DNA from 4 places in the Noviherbaspirillum sedimenti genome. Region 1 is predicted to be linked to each of the others. Evidence: predicted binding sites of a transcription regulator. Region 1 holds the regulator's gene; each other region holds the start of a gene.
What was found. The regulator sigma-54, encoded in region 1, starts transcription at its own class of promoters, with help from an activator protein. The targets are predictions, from matches to a motif close to TGGCANGNAANCTGCTTT.

Region 2: a site for sigma-54 is predicted at 3,418-3,435, ahead of urtA (urea ABC transporter substrate-binding protein). Genes of this name have one in related genera too.
Region 3: a site for sigma-54 is predicted at 1,914-1,931, ahead of D3878_RS01570 (PEP-CTERM sorting domain-containing protein). Genes of this name have one in related genera too.
Region 4: a site for sigma-54 is predicted at 2,931-2,948, ahead of D3878_RS21405 (pilin). Genes of this name have one in related genera too.

Annotation. Positions count from the first base shown of each region.
Region 1 is NZ_QYUQ01000002.1:2,734,090-2,739,574, reverse strand. It holds gene D3878_RS12775 (deoxyguanosinetriphosphate triphosphohydrolase) at 1-1,066, shown strand, start outside; gene D3878_RS12770 (enoyl-CoA hydratase/isomerase family protein) at 1,074-2,159, opposite strand; gene hpf (ribosome hibernation-promoting factor, HPF/YfiA family) at 2,234-2,590, opposite strand; gene D3878_RS12760 (RNA polymerase factor sigma-54) at 2,678-4,153, opposite strand; gene lptB (LPS export ABC transporter ATP-binding protein) at 4,168-4,908, opposite strand; gene lptA (lipopolysaccharide transport periplasmic protein LptA) at 4,925-5,473, opposite strand.
Region 2 is NZ_QYUQ01000002.1:2,274,018-2,279,502, forward strand. It holds gene D3878_RS10530 (dioxygenase family protein) at 1-564, shown strand, start outside; gene D3878_RS10535 (alpha/beta hydrolase) at 611-1,378, shown strand; gene D3878_RS10540 (NAD(P)H-dependent flavin oxidoreductase) at 1,438-2,508, opposite strand; gene D3878_RS10545 (HupE/UreJ family protein) at 2,602-3,180, opposite strand; gene urtA (urea ABC transporter substrate-binding protein) at 3,491-4,744, shown strand; gene urtB (urea ABC transporter permease subunit UrtB) at 4,891-5,485, shown strand, end outside.
Region 3 is NZ_QYUQ01000002.1:314,378-319,862, forward strand. It holds gene D3878_RS01560 (DUF4153 domain-containing protein) at 1-833, opposite strand, end outside; gene D3878_RS01565 (N-acetylmuramoyl-L-alanine amidase) at 926-1,669, opposite strand; gene D3878_RS01570 (PEP-CTERM sorting domain-containing protein) at 1,996-2,529, shown strand; gene D3878_RS01575 (SagB/ThcOx family dehydrogenase) at 2,724-3,374, shown strand; gene D3878_RS23655 (DUF5993 family protein) at 3,411-3,578, shown strand; gene hfq (RNA chaperone Hfq) at 3,691-3,936, shown strand; gene D3878_RS01585 (HU family DNA-binding protein) at 4,053-4,343, opposite strand; gene D3878_RS01590 (hypothetical protein) at 4,711-5,485, shown strand, end outside.
Region 4 is NZ_QYUQ01000002.1:4,611,790-4,617,274, reverse strand. It holds gene moaC (cyclic pyranopterin monophosphate synthase MoaC) at 64-579, shown strand; gene D3878_RS21410 (PglL family O-oligosaccharyltransferase) at 616-2,316, opposite strand; gene D3878_RS21405 (pilin) at 2,368-2,853, opposite strand; gene D3878_RS21400 (Stp1/IreP family PP2C-type Ser/Thr phosphatase) at 3,086-3,904, opposite strand; gene sucD (succinate--CoA ligase subunit alpha) at 4,111-4,992, opposite strand; gene sucC (ADP-forming succinate--CoA ligase subunit beta) at 5,005-5,485, opposite strand, start outside.

The DNA of each region.
Region 1 (5,485 bases):
CGAGCCGCCGCCCGGCTCGCGCACCGAATTCCAGCGCGACCGCGACCGCATCGTCCATTCGACCGCTTTTCGCCGCCTGGAATACAAGACCCAGGTATTCGTCAACCATGAAGGCGATCTGTTTCGCACGCGCCTGACGCATAGCATCGAGGTGGCGCAGATTGCCCGCGCGATCGCCCGTAACCTGCGCCTGAATGAAGACCTGGTGGAAGCGATTTCGCTGGCGCACGACCTCGGCCACACGCCTTTCGGGCATGCCGGCCAGGATGCCTTGAACGAATGCATGGCGCAGTACGGCGGCTTCGAGCACAATCTGCAAAGCCTGCGCGTGGTCGACAAGCTGGAAGAGCGCTACGGCGCGTTCGATGGCCTGAACCTGATGTTCGAGACGCGCGAAGGGATTCTCAAGCATTGCTCCATTCCCAATGCGCAGATGCTGGGCGAGATCGGCCTGCGCTTCATCGAAAAAAAACAGCCGACCCTGGAAGCGCAGCTGGCCAACCTGGCCGATGAAATCGCCTATAACAACCACGATATCGACGACGGTTTGCGTTCCGGTTTGCTCTCGATCGAACAGTTGGACGAAGTCGATTTTTTCGCACGCCACCGGCGCGAGGCGCAAGCGGCGTTTCCCGGCATTGGCGGGCGTCGCATGATCAATGAAACCGTGCGCCGCATGATCAATACCTTGATCGTCGACTTGACCCGGACTTCCGCAGAAAAAATCCTGGCTGCCGGCGTGCAAAGCGTGGCGGAAGTGCGCAGCTCGCCGGCGCTGATCAGCTTCTCGGACGCCATGCGTCAGGAAGAAATCTTGCTGAAGCGCTTCCTGCGCGAGAACCTGTACCGGCATTACCAGGTCAACCGCATGACCAGCAAGGCGCGCCGCGTCGTACGCGAGCTGTTTGAAGCCTTCATGGCGGAACCGCGCCTGCTGGCGCCGGACTACCAGGTGGGGGGCGATGTCGCACGGCAGGCGCGCAAGGTGGCCGATTATATTGCCGGCATGACCGATCGCTATGCCATGCGCGAGCACCGCCGCCTGTTCATGATCGACGAACTCTAGCAGCTCCCTACAGCCAGCAGCGAAGTGGATGGGCATGCGCCGGCCACGCCGGCTGGAAAAAGTCCTCCACCATTTGCGGGCTGACATCCTCCAGCCTCGCTGGCGACCATACTGGCTGCATGTCCTTGTCGATGACGGTGGCGCGGATTCCTTCGGCCGCATCGCCGTGCGCGAAGCACCGCCGCATCATGGAGCGCTCCATGTGCAGGCATTCCTCGATCGCCATGCCGGCGCCGCGGCGCAACTGCTGCAGTGTCACGCAAAGCATCAGGGGAGAGCGCTTGCGCATGGCGGCCAGTGTGTCTTGCGCAAATGGCGCTGGATCGGCAGCCAGTGAAGCCATGATGGATGGCACATCATCAAACGCAAAGTGGCGGTCGATGGCGCCACGCTGCCGCGCCAGTTCGCTGTCGCCCCATTCCCCGGCTTGCATGGCAAATTCCCGTACTTGGGCTGCAATATCGCTGTGGCGCCGCGCGCTCAACAAGGCCGTTTTCAGGGCTGGCAGTTGGGCCGACGGGATGCAGACATCCGCCAGGCCGGCATACAGGGCATCGGCTGCGCCGATGGCATTGGCGGTCAGCGCCAGCCAGGTGCCAAGCTGGCCCGGGCAACGCGACAGGAAATAGCCGCCACCGACGTCCGGAAACAGGCCGATGTTCACTTCCGGCATGGCGATCTTGCTACGCTCGGTGACGATGTGCAGCTTGCCGCCGGAATGGCATTGTGAAATCCCCATGCCGCCGCCCATCACGACGCCGTCCATGATGACGATGTAGGGCTTGGGATAGTGGTGGATCAGGCGGTTGAGCGCGTATTCTTCGGTGAAAAAATCGTCCAGCAGGCCGCTGCCGTGCCGGGCCGTTTGCTGGGCTGTCTGATAAAGGAAACGGATGTCGCCACCAGCGCAAAAGGCTTTTTCGCTATTGCTGCAGAGAAGTACTGCATCGACCGCGTCGTCATCGCGCCAGTCCAGCAGTGTGCGCGTGATCGTGCGCACCATGTCCAGCGACAGCGAATTCAGCGCTTGCGGGCGGTTGAGGGTCAGCAGGCCAATGCGGTTCTGGACACAGGTCAGAATATGTTCGTTCATTGTTCTCGATAATAAAAAAGGGCGCCTGGATTGCGCCCCTGATGGGATCTCTGAAAATCAGCGCTGGAAGCGGCTTACTCCTCCGGCGCGCTGGTGGCCGATGCAGGCAAGTGCTTGATCGCCTGGTGCTGATGGTCCTGGATCATGGTTTTGTACTTGATGACCTGGCGGTCGAGCTTGTCGATCAGGGCGTCGATTGCCGCATACAAATCGTGAGCGATGGATTCGACATGCACATCCTTGCCACGCATGCGCAGCGTGATTTCCGCTCTCTGGCGCTTGTCTTTCTCGGCGAGCTTGTCTACGGTCAGGATGACCGCAGCATCAATGACATGGTCGAAGTGGCGCCTGATACGCTCCAGCTTTGCATGCACATATTCCCGGATGGAAGGGGTCAGTTCGAGGTGATGTCCACTGATGGTCAGATTCATACAGCGCTCCTTGGGATGAGGTCACTGGCGGTTCGTGGTCGACAAACATGCTTGGCCGCCCGAACACAGCAACAAACACAACAAATACTACAAAGACTTGCGCAGGTTAACCGGGGGGATTCTCAGGGCTTCGCGGTACTTGGCCACAGTGCGCCGGGCCACCACCATGCCTTGCTCCTCCAGCATTTCTGCAATCTTGCTGTCCGAGAGAGGGTTCTTGGTGTCTTCTGCTCCTATCAATTGTTTGATCAGTGCCCGTATCGCCGTCGATGAAGCTTCGCCGCCGGATTCAGTGGCGACATGGCTGCCGAAGAAGTACTTCAGTTCAAACATGCCATGCGGCGTCAGCATGTATTTCTGGGTTGTTACACGAGAAATAGTACTCTCGTGTAAACCAAGTGTATCAGCAATTTCACGTAACACAAGTGGGCGCATGGCAACGGCGCCATGGGAGAAAAAATTGCGCTGCCTTTCCACGATGGCTTGCGCGACGCGCAGAATCGTATCGAAACGCTGACGCATGTTCTTGACCAGCCATTTTGCTTCCTGCAATTGCGACGTGAGTGAGCCCTCGCCCTTGTTTTTCTTGAGGATATTCGCATACAAGGCATTGACCCGCAGCCGCGGCATGACATCGTGGTTAAGGGTCACTTGCCAGCCATTCTTGCCGCGTTTGACGATGACGTCCGGGACGACATAGTCGGCTGCATCGCTGGCGAAGATGGCGCCGGGATGCGGATTGCATTGCCTGATGACGTATTGGGCTTCGCGCAAATCCTCATCGTCGCAATCGAGCAGTTTTTTCAGCTTGTTGAAATCGCGCTGGGCGAACAGGGAGAGGTGCTGCTCCACGATCGTCAATGCCATGCGCCGCGTCACCATCGGGATTTTCGGCATGCGGCGGATTTGCAAGGCCAGGCATTCGGCGGCATTGCGCGCACCGACGCCGGCCGGATCGAAGCTTTGCACCAGTTTCAGGGCGATCGTCAATTCTTCCAGTTCGATTTCCAGTTCGGCGGGAAGCCGGCCATGGATTTCTTCCAGCGGTTCTTCCAGGTAGCCGTTGTTGTCGAGCGCATCGACGACCAGTTCGACCAGCGCGCGGTCGCGGATTTCATGTGAACCGAGGCGCATTTGTTCCAGCAAGTGTTCACGCAGGGTGACATGGTGCGCTTCCAGTTGCGGACGGGCGTCGTCGTCTTCCGGGGCCTTGCCGGTGCGCGCGACATCGTCGAAGCTCCATTCGGCCTCGCCGTTGCCGGACTCCTGGGATTCGCCGCCTTCGCCACCTTCGTAGGTGGATTCGCCATCGGCTGCCGGCGCTTCTTCGGCCGCGGACTTTTCCGCCGTGCCCGCATTTGCGTTGATGGCGCCGTCGGCCAGCAGCCGCACCGAGTGGTCAAGCGGATCGTCGACGCGCTCCAGCATCGGGTTGTCGGCGAGGATTTGCTCCAGTTCCTGCTGCAGTTCCAGCGTCGACAATTGCAGCAGGCGTATCGACTGCTGCAATTGTGGCGTCAATGCCAGATGCTGGGAGACGCGTAGCTGAAGGGACTGTTTCATGGAGATGCGCTTGCTTACATCCGGAAGTGTTCGCCGAGATAGACGCGGCGTACCGATTCATTGGCGATGATGTCATCCGGGCGGCCGCTGGCCAGCACCACGCCCTGGTTGATGATATAGGCGCGGTCGCAGATGCCCAGCGTTTCACGCACATTGTGGTCGGTGATCAGCACGCCGATGCCGCGTTCTTTCAGGAAGCGCACGATGCGCTGGATTTCGATGACGGCAATCGGATCGACGCCGGCAAAAGGCTCATCCAGCAGTACGAAACGCGGGCTGGTGGCCAGCGCGCGGGCGATTTCCACGCGGCGGCGCTCGCCGCCCGACAGCGACAGGGCCTGGTTGTCGCGCAGCTTTTCAATTTGCAGCTCCGCCAGCAGCAGGTCGAGCTTTTCTTCGATCGCCGCTTTCGACAGCGACTTGCCATTCTCATGCTGCAGTTCCAGCACGGCGCGGATATTCTCGGCGACGGTCAGCTTGCGGAATACCGAGGCTTCCTGCGGCAGGTAGGACAGGCCAAGGGTGGCGCGCCGGTGGATCGGCAGGCGTGAAATGCTGACATCGTTGAGCGCGATCTCTCCCGCATCGGCGGGCACCAGTCCGACGATCATGTAGAAGGCGGTGGTCTTGCCGGCACCGTTGGGACCGAGCAATCCGACCACTTCGCCGCTGCCGACTTCGAGCGAGACGTCGCGCAATACCTGGCGTGCGCCATAACTTTTCTGTAATCCGCTGGCAAGCAGTCTGCTGCTCATTCTGGCAATCCTTGTGTCATTTCTTTGTTTCGTTGCGCGGCTGGATGACCGCCTTGATGCGGCCGGCGCCGGGCTTGCTGGTGTCGGAAGGTGTGTTATTGACGGCGAAAAATTCAGTACGGTTATCATAGGAAATGAATTCCCCTTCGACTTCGTCCGTGATCTTATTGCCTTCCAGGCGACGCATCCTTGCTTTTGAAAACAGTTTCGCGACATCGGCCTTGTTGTCATATTCGATGCGGTCGGCTTCGCCTTCGATCCAGAGGTTTTCGCCGCCATCGCGCTTTTGCCTGAAGCTGGCCAGTTTTCCCTGGCCTGCGTACAAGGTCGCGAACTGGTAACCCGCGGGATCCTGCGTCACCACCATCTTGTGCGCCTTCATGATGAGCGTGCCGCGGGTCAGCACGACATTGCCGGTGAATGTGTTGACTTGCTTGACATCGTCGTAGGCCATCTGGTCGGCTTCGACATTGGTCGGCTTTTCGGCATCGGCTTTTTCAGCATAAGCAAAGCCGACGGCAAGCATATTGAGCGCAAACAGCGATGCGAAGAAAAATCGTTTCATGGAATATAGCTT
Region 2 (5,485 bases), 460 kb from region 1:
GGCGAAATCCAGTATCCCGCGCCGGGCGCCCCGCAAGTAGGCGAACAGGCGGCGGCGCTGCTGGAAGCTGCAGGTTTTGCGGTCAAGCGCAGCGACACGCGCGGCCTCGACCATGGCGCCTGGGTGCCGCTGTCCCTGATGTACCCCCAGGCCGACATCCCGACCCTGCAAGTGTCGGTGCTGCGCGGCGCCAGCCCGGCTGCGCACGAACGACTCGGCCAGGCCCTGTCGGCGCTGCGCGAGCAGGGCGTGCTGGTGATCGGCTCGGGCTCGCTGACGCACAACCTGTACGAATTCAGGGGCCAGGACATCGATGCGGCCGCGCCGGCCTGGGTCAGCGAATTCAGCGACTGGATGGCCGACAAGCTGGACAACGGCGAGCGCGAAGCCTTGCTGAATTACCGCCAGCAGGCGCCGCATGCGGCGCGCAACCATCCTACCGACGAGCACCTGATGCCGCTGTATGCCGCCATGGGTGCCGCCGGCGCGGCGGCCAAGGCCGAACGCATCCACGCCAGCGTCGAATACAGCGTGCTGGCAATGGACGTATACGCATTCGCGTGAATGCACGCGAATAAATTAAACTGAACCGACAGATTGAAAGACCGCCATGGAACATAGCCTGAACCAACTCGTCACCCATCCCGCCCTGCCGCTGGCGTATCGCCTGCGCAGTCCAGCTGGTACTGCGCAGGCTGGTACCGCACCGGCTGATACCGCGCATGCTGGTACCGCGGCGGCCGGCACAACGGAAAACGCCGGCGGCGCCGTCCCCTGCCTGATCCTGCTGCATGGCGTCGGCGCCAACGAAGCCAACCTGATCGACCTGGCGCAGCGTCAGGACCCGCGCCTGCTGGTGATCCTGGCGCGCGGCCCGCTCGCTTTCGGCCCGGCGCAGTTCGGCTGGTTCAACGTCAACTTCGCCTCGGGCGGCCCGGTGATCAATGCGCAGCAGGCGGAGCAGTCGCGTGCCGCACTGCTGCAATTCATCGAAGGCTTGCCGGGCGCTTATGGCGTCGATCCGCAGCGGATCTGGATCGCCGGCTTCAGCCAGGGCGGCATCCTCAGCGCCAGTGTGGCGCTGACGCGCCCGGACCGCGTTGCCGGCTTCGGCATCCTGAGCGGACGCATCCTGCCGGAGATCGCCCCGATCACGGCGCCGAACGAACAGACGCGCAAGCTGGCCGGCTTTGTTTCCCATGGCGTCGCCGACGGCAAGCTGACCGTCGAATTCGCCCGCAGCGCCGAGCGCCTGCTGAAGGAAAAAGAAGTGCAACTCCGCTACCGCGAATACGATGCCGTGCATGAATTGAACGCGGCAATGCAGAATGATTTCGGCGCATGGCTGACGCAGCAGCTCGATGCCAGCCAGCGCTGAGATTACCTCGGCACCGGCAGAAAATTGCCGCCTCGCGCGGCAACCGAAGTAAGCGCCAACTATGGCAGCAGGCGCTGCGCCCCTTCCCACAGCGCGCGCGCCAGGTCGGCGGCCGGTACGGCGCGCGCCAGCGCGGCGGATTGTCCTGCCCAGGCCTGCATCCGCTGCAAGTCGCCGGTTTCCTGCGCATGCTTGCGCATGGTCGCGGTCAGGCCGCGCTGCACCGGATATGGCGCCGGCGCCGGCGCGCCCGGCGCAGCGGCGGCAATCGCATAGTCGGTGGCAAGGCTGCGCCCGGCGCGGCCGCTGAAGGCGCGCGTCAGGACGGTTTTTTCCGGCAGGGCGGCGGCCAGCGCCTGTGCCCAGGCCGGATGGATACCGGCTTCCGGGCAACGCAAAAAGCCGGTGCCGATCTGCACCGCCGACGCGCCCAGGGTGAGCGCCGCGGCGATGCCGCGCGCATCGGCAATACCGCCGGTGGCAATCACCGGCACCCGCACCGCATCGACCACTGCCGGCAACAGCGAAAACAAGCCTGACTGGGTTGCCTCCGCGCGCGCCGCCTCGAAGCAGCCGCGATGGCCCCCCGCTTCCATGCCCTGGGCGATGACCGCGTCGGCGCCGGCGCTTTCCGCCGCCCTGGCTTCGGCCACCGTGGTCGCAGTGGCGAACCAGGCAATGCCTGCGGCTTTCAAGCGCTCGACGAATGCCGGCGCATACAGGCCCATGATCGAGGATACGATCGCCGGCCGCGCCGCCAGCAACGCGTCGCACTGGGCGGCGAAATCCTGGGGGACGGCATCGGCCGCCGTCAGTGGTACCGGCGGGCCCCATTTGCCGAGGAATTCGCGCACATGCGCTTCCTGCGCGGCATCGCGCTTCGGCGGCGGATCGGGAATCCACAGGTTAATCTGGAACGGGCGGTCGGTTTGCGCGCGCATGGCGTCCGCCCAGGCAGCGATTTCGGCCGGCTGCATCAGCAGCGCGCCGCAAGCGCCGGCGCCACCGGCCTGTGCCACGGCGATCGACAAGGCCGGCGGGCAGGCGCCCGCCATCGGCGCCAGCAGGATCGGTAAATCAAGGCGAAAGCGCTGGCAAAAAGCCGCGCTGCGCGAACGGATTTCGCTCATCGTCAACTCCTGTATCGGCATGGTCCGGCATGCCGGCGAAACACCGGCACTTGCAACACATTGTACAAGAGACCAGGAGCAGGCGAAGGCCTGCTATGCCACCGCCGACAGCATCCAGCCGCCGCAGGCGGCGATCGCGGAACCGGCCGCCGTCCATCCCCATTTTTGCTGCTGTAACCTGCCGCCAACGAACAAACCGGCCGCATGCAGCGTTGCCGTCGCCAGGATAAAGCCGGCGCCGTACAGCCAGGGCGACGCCAGTGCCGGCATTTCCATACCATGCGCGTAACCATGCGCCAGCGCGAACAGCGCCACCAGCAGCCCACCCAAAGCCGGCGCCATTATCACTGGAGAGGCAATCAGCAATCCAGCCAGCAGCACCGAAGCGGCGATCCCGCCTTCGGCCAGCGGCATGGCGATGCCGGCCATCCCGATGCCGGCGGCCAGCGCCATGCACACCAGAAAGCTCGCCGGCATCAGCCATCGGGCACGCCCGCCCAGGCGGGCAGCCCAGATACCGACCGCCAGCATCGCCAGCAGGTGATCGAGTCCCAGCAACGGATGCAGCACGCCGGCAAGGACACCATGGGCGTAGCCGGGATGGGCCAGCGCAGCACCGCTAAAGAAAGTGGCGGCCGCTGCGACTGCGGCCTTGAAATAGTGAATACGCATCAGATCTTCCCTTTTTCATCGTTGTTAAATACCAGTGACCGAATCCCAAAGCGAATATCGGGCCTATCCTGGCAGGCAACGCACAAAGCACCTGTCTGTTGCATCCGCTGATGCAGCACCAGAACCCCGCACCAATTTGCAACACACCCCCTCCCTTCTCGCACCAGACCGCGCCCATCTCGCACCGTTTTAAGGCAATGCAAGGGGAATCAACCCCAATACTGCGCCCGCTGCTTCTGGCACAACTTGTGCTCATTACAAATTCGCAACTTGCCACAAATCCTTAGACAACCCACTGTAGGAGAAACGCATGTCCCGTCGCAACCTCTTGAAGGCGACCGCTATCGGCGCTTTGACCCTCGCTTATGCCGACTGGATGCCCCAGGCTCTCGCCGCCGATACTATCAAGGTCGGTATCCTCCACTCGCTGTCGGGAACGATGGCGATTTCCGAAACCTCGCTCAAAGACGTGGCCTTGATGACGATCGAGGAGATCAATGCCAAGGGCGGCGTGATGGGCAAGAAGCTGGAACCGGTGATTGTCGATCCCGCCTCCAACTGGCCGCTGTTCGCCGAAAAGGCGCGTCAGCTGATTTCGCAGGACAAGGTGGCGGTCGTGTTCGGTTGCTGGACCTCGGTATCACGCAAATCGGTGCTGCCAGTTTTCAAGGAATTGAACAGCCTCTTGTTTTACCCGGTGCAGTATGAAGGCGAAGAACTGGAGAAAAACGTCTTCTATACGGGTGCCGCACCCAACCAGCAGGCGATTCCCGCCACCGAATACCTGATGTCCAAGGAAGGCGGCGGTGCCAAGCGCTTCGTGTTGCTCGGCACCGACTATGTTTACCCGCGCACCACCAACAAGATCCTGCGCGCCTTCCTGAAATCCAAGGGCGTGGCCGACAAGGATATCGATGAAGTCTACACGCCGTTCGGCCACTCCGACTACCAGACCATCGTCGCCAACATCAAGAAATTTTCTGCCGGCGGCAAGACTGCAGTAATCTCGACCATCAACGGCGACTCCAACGTGCCGTTCTACAAGGAACTTGGCAATGCCGGCCTGAAGGCCACCGACGTGCCAGTAGTCGCTTTCTCGGTGGGCGAAGAGGAATTGCGCGGCGTCGATACCAAGCCGCTGCTCGGCCACCTGGCTGCCTGGAACTACTTCCAGTCCGTGAAGAATCCGGCCAACGCTGCCTTCATCAAGCAGTGGAAAGCCTATGCCGCCGCCAAGAAGCTGCCGAACGCCTCCACCGTGGTCACCAACGACCCGATGGAAGCCACCTATGTCGGCATCCACATGTGGAAGCAGGCCGTGGAAAAGGCCAAGTCGACCGATACCGACAAGGTGATCGCAGCGATGGGCGGCCAGACCGTCAAGTCGCCCTCCGGCTTCATGCTGACCATGGACCCGACCAACCACCACCTGCACAAGCCGGTGATGATCGGCGAAATCAAGGGTGACGGCCAGTTCAACGTGGTCTGGAAAACCAAGGGCCCGCTGCGTGCGCAACCCTGGAGCCCGTACATTGCAGGTAACGAAGGCAAGCAGAAAATGTAATCCGGACGCCCCTCTGCCACATGAGGGGCGCATCCTGCAGCGAGCATGATGTAAAGGTGCAGGCCGGGGCGTGGCTTCTTCTTTGCCCACGTCCCGTTTTTTTGCCTGCAGATTCTTGTTTCCTGCGTACGTCGGGCGTTTAAACAATGAAAAAATTACTGGTGTTGATTTGGCTTCTGGCGCATTCGCTCGGCGCCATGGCCGCCATCGACGCGGCATTGCTGGCGCCGCTGGCCGGCGATGATCCCGATGCGCGCATCGAAGCAGTCAACAGGATTGCCGCGCTGGCCAGCGACGACGCCGTCAAGCTCCTGCATGCATTGCAGAACGATGCGCTCTACGCGGCGCCGGATGGCAAGGTCTACATCGTTGAAGACGACCAGGCATTCGACCCGGCCAGCGGCCAGAAGGTCGCCATGCCGGATGGGATCGATGGCATCAGCGTCAATAACCGCTTGCGCGGCGCGGTGGAAGACGCGCTGTCCGGATTAAAACTCTTGTCCGAAAACCGCACCGAGCGCCTCGCCGCCGCCAGCGAACTGCAAAAAAGCGCCAGCGCCGCCCAGGCGCCGCTGATCAACAAGGCGCTGGAAAAAGAAACCGACCCGGAAATCAAGGCCATGCTGCAACTGGTCGCAGCCACGGCCAACCTCGTCTCGCCGGATGCGGCACTGCGCCTGGCCGCGGTAAAAGCCTTGGCCACCAGCAGCAATGCCAGCCTCAAGCCGGTGCTGCTGGGGA
Region 3 (5,485 bases), 2.4 Mb from region 1:
AGCACGCCTGTGGCATGCCGTGTTGCCCACAGCGGCGCCAGTCCTGTCCAGGGCAGGCTCAGCAGGAAACCGACGACCAGCAAGGTCGTGATCGGCAGTATCCAGGACAGCAGCACCAGCAAAAGCGCGCGGATGCCGCGCACAATCGCCGGGCGCACGTCAGTGATGTGCATGGCGCAGGAAAAGGCAAAAGCGGTGACTGGAATGACGAACCAGGATTGCCGCAGCAACTCCCGAAGGAAGTTCAGTTTGACGAGCATGAACAGCGCCGCACCCAGCCACAACACCAGCCAGAGCGCGCCGACGAAGAGTGCCGAAAACTTGATCTGGATGAGCAGCTTCCACGCCGCCTCGAAATAGGTCGGGTAGCCGGCGATGCGCCGGCGGTCGGCGACGCCGGCCAGGACCAGCGCATGGGCGATATACAGGCCGGCAATCGAAAAGACGATCAGTCGTGCGGAAGGGTAGTGCGGATGCGTGCCGTTGCCGCGACGGCCCCAGACCCAGCCCTGGCTGGCGCCTCCGCGCCACACATCATGCAACGCCAGTAAGCCGATGACGACGACGACCGCGCCAAGCCAGATCGCAGCTTGTTTCCTGTCCAGATGCCCGAGGCTGGAAATCAGGATCACCGGCGCCAGCAGGCTCACCATCAGCAGCGGGGAAAAGAGCAGGTCCGCGCTTGCCGGCCAGGCATTGGTTTTTGCCGCGTGATACAGGAAATACAGCACCATCCCCTGCAGCAGGCCGACGGCCATGCGGACGCGGGCCACGCCCGATGTGACGAGTGATTCAGGCATGAAGCCGTCGTTACGCATTGCAGTTTGCTGCATGGATTGCTCCCTGGAGTGGCGGACGATAAATGTATTTTTAATTGCCGCTGCTGCAGTGTAGCTGATGAAATGCCTGGCGAGGTCCTGTGGAATTACTGACTTGGCAATGCTTTTGCCTGCAACAGGCAATGCGCCAGGGCCTTCTCTTCATCCTCCGACGGCGCCAGGTCGCTGCGGATGAAGTGCAGGCGGAAGGCATGCCGTGCCGCCTCCGGCGCGGCAGGGTCATAGCCGATTGCCGTGAGGGCGCGCGGCAGGTCAAAGCCGGGCGGGGCTGGGGGCAGGGGAGCATTGCACCACAAGCCGAAACCTTGCCGGGCCAGCATTTGCCAGGGAAACAGGGCGCTCGGATCAGCCTTGCGTGTTGGCGCAACGTCCGCGTGGCCGATGAAATTTGCGGCGGGGATATTGTAGCGTTGCCGGATATCGGCCAGCAGCGCCAGTAGCGCCGCGATCTGCGCGTCGGCAAAAGGCTCGCTGCCATTGTTGTCGAGCTCGATGCCGAGCGACGCCGAATTGAGATCGGTCTGGCCACCCCACCAGGATTTTCCGGCATGCCAGGCGCGGGCGCTTTCTTCGACCAGCTGGAAGATCTTGCCGTCGCGGCCGATCAGGTAATGCGCGCTGACCTTGCGCGCAGGGGAGGTGAGCGCATCCAGCGCCCGCTCCAGGGTGTCGCTGCTGGTGTGGTGAATGATCACCAGATTCGGCCGGCGCTGGTCGAAATTGGGCGAGGCCACCAGCGTCACCGGCAGCGTCGTATGCGGCCGGAGGGGCGCGCAGGCGACGAGCGTTAATGCAATGGCGGCAAGGAGAGCGAGGCGCGGCAGGTTCATTGAATTTGGCAGAAACAGGATTCCTATTCTGGCATTTTAAGATGCGGCCGGGTAACTTGTTTGTCACCAAACGACTTCGTTGTCAGATGTTTTGCGCGAGAGGGGGACGCGCAAGAAGGCATGTCAGATCAGAGAAACTATGCGCCCGCCATCAAGCTGGAAGTTGTCGAGAAATCTTACAGTGGCTGTGGTGTAGCTCAGATAATTTCTCGCAAGTCATTGTTTTTAATGATATTTAATGTTTTGGCGTGAAAATTGCTTATTGCAAATATTGGTTGAACAATATAAATACTTTGGCATTTTTACCTGGATCAATAGGAGTTCTCATGAAAACTATCAAATCGTTGCTTCTTGCCCTGCCACTCGCCTTGTTGCTGGCGGCACCGGCAATGGCTTCTCCGCTGCTCTGGACTCTTGTTGGCGTAACGTTCGATGATGGCGGCTCCGCTAGCGGAACGTTTTCAACAGACTCGACGACAGGTTCGCTTTTGTCCTACGATATCGTCACGACTTCGGGATCTGCCGCACCTGGATTTCATTTCGACGGGGTGGGTGACTCTAAATACGCCGACAATTATTTCGGCCCAAACAGTTTTGTTATCGTGAACGACACCCCGTTCGCGTTCCCCATACTTGCATTCGCGTTCAGTGATGCTCTTACGTCTGGTGGCGTCAATGCACTTCTGGTCGGCTCTTTTCCGTATGGTAGTTTTCAGTCGAACAACGATTCATCGGAAAAGCGTTTGATCGTGAGTGGTAATGCCACGACCGAAACGACCGTCCCTGAGCCAGCGCCCCTCGCGCTGCTCGCCATCAGTCTCGTCGGTCTGGCTTTCTCCCGCCGCAAGCAGTCAATCTGATCGCTGTTTTCGCGCCAGCCATTGCCCCGCTCCGGCGGGGCTTGTCGTAAATGGCAGCAAGCGGCTTGGCAGCGTCCAGGCAGCTGAAGTCGATTCACGCAGCGCTCCTTGCCAGGTGTTGATCGCGATCAAAGCGCCCGAGACACGCTGGGATAGTTTCAAGCGTATGGCTCTGAAGCGTAGGAGGGACTGCGATGAATACCTTGACCAGAGTGGCACTCGGCATGATGGGCAAGCTGCGGTCCGGGCCCATCCTCGGGCATTCGGAGACCTCGATCGCTTTGCCGGCGCCCGAGAAACAGGGCGGCCTGCCATTGATGGATGCCTTGGCCAGACGCCATTCGTCACGCGAATTTTCCCCGGAGCTCCTGGATTTGCCTTTGCTTTCCGGCTTGCTCTGGGCGGCTTACGGGGTCAATCGGGACGATGGCGGCCGTACTGCACCCAGCGCGTTGAATGCCCAGGAGATTGGCGTATACGTGGCCTTGCCCACCGGAGCCTACCGCTACGATGCTTTGGCCAATGAATTGCAGCTGGTGGCGAACACTGACTTGCGTCGTGTGGCGGGCTACCAGGACTTTGTCGATGAGGCGCCGATGGACCTGGTCTATGTGGCCGACCATACGCGCCTGGGCCAGGTGCCGGTAGCGCAGCGGGAATCCTTCGCTTATGTTGCAGCTGGCGCCATTGCCCAGAACGTCTATCTTTTCGCGTCCAGCAATAATCTGTCGACGGTGATCCGGGCATGGATCGACCGTGCTGCGATTGCCGATGCGCTCGGGTTGACGCACGATCAACAGGTGTTGCTGTCACAGACAGTCGGGTATCGCATGGTGATGCAGTAAGATCCTGTACGGTGAAGGCCATTTGCAATCTGAAATATGACGGCCACCTTCGAACTGGATGTCCTCCTTGTCTTCATCGGCTTGTTCCTTCTGACCATCGGCTTCATCAACCGCGACAAAAAAGCGAGTCCGTTTATTCTCTGGATCGGGATCATGTGCATGATGGCGGTGCTTGTGTACCACATAGTCGATAAGCTCGGGTAGCCTGTCATTAGTCAAACTTTGGTAAATCCGTGCGCTTCCTCCCGAGGCGATGGCATATCTGGCATTCCCAATTGCTGTACACTGATGACTTCCACCATTTTTGAGAATCGCCGTGACTACCACAAGGCAAAATTTACAAGACCTTCTATTAAACACCTTGCGCAAGGAACACGTCCCTGTGTCGATGTTTTTGGTCAATGGCATCAAGCTGATTGGTCAAATCGATTCATTTGACCAGTATGTCGTCATGTTGCGTAGCAGTACCAGTACCCAACTGGTCTACAAACATGCGATTTCAACGGTTGTTCCTTCCCGCGACATCAAGTTGGCGGATCTGGAAGATACAAGCACTGATTAAGCCGCAGATCGAAGTACAAAACTTCGAATTGTTTCTTTGTAATTTTTCGCTTGAATAGAAAATGGCCGGGAATCAGTTCAGATTCCCGGCCATTTTCTATCGTCTCGTCGACGCGCTTACTTCGGTGCCTTGAACTTCTGAACAACTTCCTTCAGTGCGGTCGATTGCTTGAAGCGAACCGATTTCGAAGCCTTGATTTTCAGGGCTTCGCCAGTGGCCGGGTTGCGGCCGGTGCGCGCGGCGCGCTGGGACACGTTGAAGGTGCCGAAACCGGCGACGGATGCACGGCCGGTCTTTTTCAGTTCAGCGGTCAGGCCGTCAAAAATGCCTTCGTAGATTTCCTGGGCTTTTTTCTTTGGGATATCGTGTTGTTCCGCAATTGCGGCGATGGTTTCAGCTTTGCTCAATTCTCACTCCTAAAAAATAATTAACATGTCGCCACCTTGGGTGGACGCTCGTATTGTATTGAATCGGCGTAATAAATAGCCAATGCAGGCGCATTAGTTTCCCGTTTTTTAGCTATTTTTGCGACACTTTTTTGAAATAAGCTAATAAGCACGGGGTTTTTTCTCTGGTTGAGAAGATTGTCCCTTGGGTTTTGCCATCCGGCGGCAATTGCGTGTCTTGAGATCGCGGCGCGATTCATTCCCAAAAAATGCGTGGGAATGTGTCAAATTGCGGAATGCTTGTTCTGTCACAATCGAATAACGACAGGGATCCTTTACGGTCATAGACAGTTGAATGTTTTCATCAAACTATTTATGGCGGTGACCCATGCATCCACGCACCTTGATACTTCCCATGACAATGGCGTTCACATTTGCCAGCTGTGGCGGCGGCGCGGAAGGCGGCAGTCACGCACCCACAAGCAATTCAAGTCAAACGAATGCCACTGCATCTGCGCCGCAAGAAATGCTCGCTAGTGCAAGCGCTGCTCCCCAAATGAACGCAGCTGATGCTGATGCAACGTCAATCCCGACGGCACGGGCATCGTCCACATCCGCAACGCCGCTCACTTGGTCTGTGACGAATTTGGGGGCGTTTAATGACGAAGAGAACAGCGTCGCAACAGGGATAAACAACGCCGGAAAAATTGTCGGCTTTGCGATCAAGGTCGGTGCGTATTATCACCGGCCATTTATTTATGCGAACGGCATCATGGCGCCGATGCTGTCACCTGTGCAGGATTACTCGATTCAACCTGCGCTCATCAACGACGGCGACATGGTGGTTGGCTATACCTACGAACCTCGCGCCCAAGATGGTGGTGGGCCGTTTATTTATTCGCAGGGAACATATGCGCGACTGGGCGGTGGCAAAGAGCCCTCCGGCCTGAATGATGCAGGGAAGGCTGTCGGCAACCTGGTGAGCCGCACCTTAAATCCAGCAGCACCAGCCGGTACGAATCCTTTCATCACACGGTTTAACGCCTATTTATACTTTAATGGCGCGATGACCGATCTCACTGCCGCGATTGGCGCTTTGTCAGCGTACGATATCAATAATCAAGGTGATATCGTTGGAAAAATGCCAGATAAAAAGGGCTATT
Region 4 (5,485 bases), 1.9 Mb from region 1:
AATTCACGGTGCTATGATACCTGCACTCAGGAATCGTTCAAGAAACTTCATATTTTGTTACCAATGAATATCAAAAAAACAGCCGCAGACAATACCCCAGACAATCAGGGTCTGAGCCATTTCGACGCCGGTGGCCAGGCGCACATGGTCGATGTCGGGGGCAAGGATGAAACCCACCGTATCGCGGTTGCCAGTGGCAGCATCCGGATGAAACCGGAAACCCTGGCGATCATCCAGTCCGGCACGGCAAAAAAAGGCGATGTGCTGGGGATTGCCAGGATTGCCGCAATCATGGGGGCCAAGCGCACCAGCGACTTGATCCCATTGTGCCATCCGCTGGCGTTGACGCGGGTGGCGGTGGATTTCGAGGTCGATGTAGCAACGTCGAGCGTTACCTGCACGGCCCGGGTGGAGACTTATGGCAAGACCGGGGTGGAGATGGAGGCGCTGACGGCGGTGCAGGTGGGGTTGTTGACTATTTTTGATATGTGCAAGGCGGTGGATCGGGGGATGGTGATGGGGGAAATCAAAGTACTGGAAAAGCATGGGGGCAAGTCGGGGGATTGGGAGAATTCTTGACTTATGATTCAAAAAATCATGATATTGCGACTAAGCTTAAGGTAATTCCAATCCACGCAATTGAGGAAACTTATCCTCAGCCAGTACCTTCCAATTATTTTTAATTGTGTTATACGTTTTTTCGCCATACAGGGCTCGGATTACACGCATTTGCCGAATTGCTTCCTCAGGATTTCCGTTCAGCGCAAGCGAAAGTGCGTAACGGTTCTGCGTTGCAGTCCAAGGGTAGCGCATCGCAACTTTCTTGGCGAGCTCCAGCTCATTCGCCGTCATATCTGGCTTCGGAGCGATTCGGGCACCGTCAAGCAAAGCGCCTAATTGCGTCAAAATAACAACCTTAGGTCTTTCATAATCAGTCGGCGTTTGTCCTAGCTTGAGCCCTTCGAAACGTGCAATGCGAAAATCTTCTTCGATTCTGAAATACTCGATCGCCGACCAGGCCGCAATGATATTCACACCAAAAAAAATTGCTATTGCGAGACGCAGGCCAATTTGAAACGCCACTTTACCTTTCGACATTCCTTCCAGAATGCCCAGCGCAAACATCACGGGCACCAGAAAGTAAGCATAGGCAAATGGAAACTCAAACAAGGAGTGGACTGCCAATGGCAAGGACACCGCGAGGCAATACCACGACCTTAACTGATTTGCCTGCATCAAGCGCGTCCATAACCACCACCCCGTTAGCAGCACGAGAATTACAGTGATTGGCACACCTATTCCCAATGCCAGATCAAGCAAAATATTGTGGCTATATGAGAAAGGCTCGCTTACGAGGTAGGCATGCACCACGGCATTATGCGCTTCAGGTACATTGCCCAGCCCCCAGCCTAACCATGGGCGTTGAGTCACCGCTTCAAATAGCTGCGGCCACACCATCAACCGGCTGCCTGCTTTGACATTAACTTCTGCACTGGTGCCGATTTTCTGGATGAATGCGAAAATTGATGGCCATGTCCAGAAAATTGCTAAAAAGACGATAAACGCCAAAGAAATTGTCCAATGCGAAGATTTAAAACCTACTCGCTTGTTCTTGACAAACCACCACCCCGCTAACAGCAAAAAGCTCAATACGCCGGTCCGAGACTCTGTAAAAGCCAATGCCATACCGAGAACAATAAAAATCAATATCGATGACAGTGCCTTGAGCCTTCCCAATTCATAGAGAAATAAAAGACTCGCAACCCCCATAAGGAGCAAGGTTGCCAAGTGATTGGGCTGTCCCAAATTCGCTCCGGGCCGACGCAGTTGATGCGTCCGATTAATCCATGTAGCTTCCCATACGTCAAGAACCTGGGCAAATGCAAGTACGGCAGACGCAAATGCGCCAACCAGCACGACTCCCGCAAGCAATACCAACGCTGAATCGATCTTCTTTGCATGGTCAGTGCCAGCAAAACTGATGGTCTGAGCACCACAGTCAAATCCGAGCGTTAAACACATAACACACAACACCATGTAAAGCACGAACACCAACGCATCCCCCCCGTACGTAACAACCCCGGTCGAGAATTGCACCACTGCCACAAGCCCAAGCGTTATGAAAGGCAAACCGACTGCAGGGATGCGAAATGCCCCCAAACCTGCTTTCAGTTTTGGAATGAGTATGACTGACCACGCCAGCAAGTAAACTGCCACAAATGCAAGCAACTCTAAGTGCCAACTAACCCATGGCGGGAAATGCAGTGGCAATAGCCAAGAAAGAAATAATGCGACGGCAGAAATATAAATGAGCATAAAAAAAAAAAGGGGGCCACACGTGCCCCCTTCCATATCTTGACAAGAAGATTAGTTCGTTGCGAAACCGTTCAGGTTCGTCACGGTAGTGTCGCGGCAAGAACCCGGCAGATATTTCGCGATCGTGCTCACGCTTGGGCCGCACAACCAGCTAGTAACCTGTCCACTGCCATCAAGTACCGGTTCCAGCCGAACCGAGCCGCTTACCTGTGTCAGCGCGGTGCTATTGACCCTAACCTCGATAGCGCCAGTAGTATTGGTGGCAATACTCGCTACATACTTGGTTGTTGGCACAGAGCTTTCGCAGCCCCAAGCGCCGGCCGCTGGAATTGAAGCGATATTAGTAGTAGTTTGGCGCGTCTCAGTCACGCTGGTGCGGCAAGACGATGCTGCCAAAACCACTTCAGACATCTTGGCCCGAACGGTGTAGTCCTGATAAGCAGGCAAAGCCACTGCGGCCAAAATACCAATGATCGCCACGACGATCATCAATTCGATCAGGGTAAAGCCGCTTTGCGCGCGTTGCATCATTTTCATCGATTTCATTTCCATCTCCCTGGAGAAAGGTTGAACAAACACAAAATGTGTTGTGCTTTATATGAGCAATGGCCGTGCCAGCAGGAAAGATGCCAAAATAACCATGAAAAATGCCAAGTACTTGCAAAAACTTGTCGTTATCGCACTACATAATGACAATTTTCGTCAGCCAGAAGTATAAAAAACTTGATGAATGACAATATTGGTCAAATCGTCATCCAGCTTGGTATTACTACCGCACCCATTTCAACACCCGGTCCAGCAAGCTTTCACTTTTGACATCCACCGCCACAACCTTTGCCAGGATGACGGAAATATTATCCTTGCCGCCATGCATATTGGCGCGCTGGATCAGTGTGCCGCAGGCCGATTCGAGATCGGCACCAAAGTCCTTCAAGGTGGCAGTGATCTCTTCATGGGAGAGCATGTCCGACAAGCCGTCGGAGCACAGCAGATAAATATCGCCCGGCTTTGTAATGTGTTCGTGGACTTCGATATCGACTTCATGATCAACACCGACGGCGCGGGTGATCAAATTGCGGTTCGGCGAAAGCAGCGCCGCTTCGGGAGTAATCAGGCCGGCATCGATCTGTTCCTGCAGCAGCGAGTGATCGCGGGTGATTTGCACCAGTTCGCCGTCGCGCAGGCGATAGGCGCGTGAATCGCCGACGTGCGCCAGGATCAGCCGGTCCTGCTGGAACAGGCCAACCACCACGGTGGTGCCCATGCCATGGAATTGCGGCTCGTTTTCGGCAGCGTCGATGATCGATGCATTGGCGCGGGCGACCGCCTGTTGCACCAGTTGCTGCAGTTGCCTGTCGCTCTGCCGCCCGCCTTCCTTGAATTGCAATGGCAAGCGCTCTTCCAGCGTCTCCTGCACCACGGTGGCGGCGATGCTGCTGGCGACTTCGCCGGCGCTGTAGCCGCCCATGCCGTCGGCCAGAATGACAAAACCATGCTCCGCGCTGACCGCAATGAAATCTTCATTGTGCGATCGCACCATGCCGGTATCGGTCTTGGCAACACATTCTAGCGATACGTGGTAGGCCATGGGCAGCTCAGGCGAATGGCCCCCGCGAAGGGATGAGGAAGATCACAAAAATGCTTTCAATATTGTCTAATGGAAAATCATACCTAAAAATCATGGAAGCTGTCAGTCTTGAGCAAAAATTAACTTCAATTAAATTAAACGACAACGGGGAGCCCGCGCTCCCCGTCTTCCGGCTTGGCAAGCCCACAGGCTTGCCGCACGATTTTTTACAGTACCGATTTCAGCAGACGGCCCATTTCGGAAGGATTGCGGGTGACCTTGATGCCGCATTCTTCCATGATCTCGAGCTTGGCCTGTGCCGTATCGGCACCACCGGAGATCAGCGCGCCGGCGTGACCCATGCGCTTGCCCGGGGGCGCGGTGACGCCGGCGATGAAGCCAACCACCGGTTTCTTCATGTTGTCCTTGATCCAGTACGAAGCATTCGCCTCGTCCGGGCCGCCGATTTCGCCGATCATGATGACGGCGTCGGTATCCGGGTCGTCATTAAACATCTTCATGATGTCAATGTGCTTCAAGCCGTTGATCGGGTCGCCGCCGATACCGACTGCCGACGACTGGCCCAGGCCGAGCGCGCTCAGCTGACCGACCGCTTCATAGGTCAGGGTGCCGGAACGCGAGACCACGCCGATGCGGCCCTTCTTGGTGATGTGGCCGGGCATGATGCCGATTTTGAGTTCATCCGGAGTGATGAGGCCAGGGCAGTTCGGGCCCAGCAGCAGAGTCTTGCTGCCGGCTTTCTTCATCTTGTCCTTCAACATCAGCATGTCGCGCACGGGGATGCCTTCGGTGATGCAGATGACCAGGTCGAGTTCAGCTTGCACGGCTTCCCAGATTGCATCAGCGGCGCCGGCGGGCGGCACGTAGATGACGGAAACGGTGGCGCCGGTCTGGGCCTTGGCGTCCTGGACGCTGGCGTAGATAGGGATGCCTTCGAAATCTTCGCCGGCTTTTTTCGGGTTGACGCCGGCAACGAAGGCGTTCTTGCCGTTGGCATAGTCGCGCGAACCGCGGGTGTGGAACTGGCCGGTCTTGCCAGTAATGCCTTGCGTGATGACTTTGGTGTCTTTATTGATCAGGATCGACATGTAATTTTCCTTTTACTTGGCCGCAGCGACAACTTTTTGCGCGGCTTCTTCCATGGTGTCGGCGGCGATGATCGGCAGGCCCGAGTCGGCCAGCATTTTCTTGCCGATTTCTTCGTTGGTACCCTTCATGCGCACCACCAGCGGCACGCCCAGCTGGACGGCGCGAGAAGCGGTGATGACACCTTCGGCGATCACGTCGCAGCGCATGATGCCGCCGAAAATGTTGACCAGGATGGCTTTCAGACCGGGGTTCTTCAGCATGATCTTGAAGGCTTCGGTGACTTTCTCGGCCGTGGCGCCACCGCCGACGTCGAGGAAGTTGGCCGGTTCGCCGCCGAACAGCTTGATGGTATCCATGGTTGCCATCGCCAGGCCGGCGCCGTTGACCAGGCAGCCGATGTTGCCGTCGAGGGAAATGTAAGCGAGATCGAACTTGGATGCTTCCACTTCAGCCGGATCTTCCTCGTCGAGATCGCGGTAGGCGACGATCTCG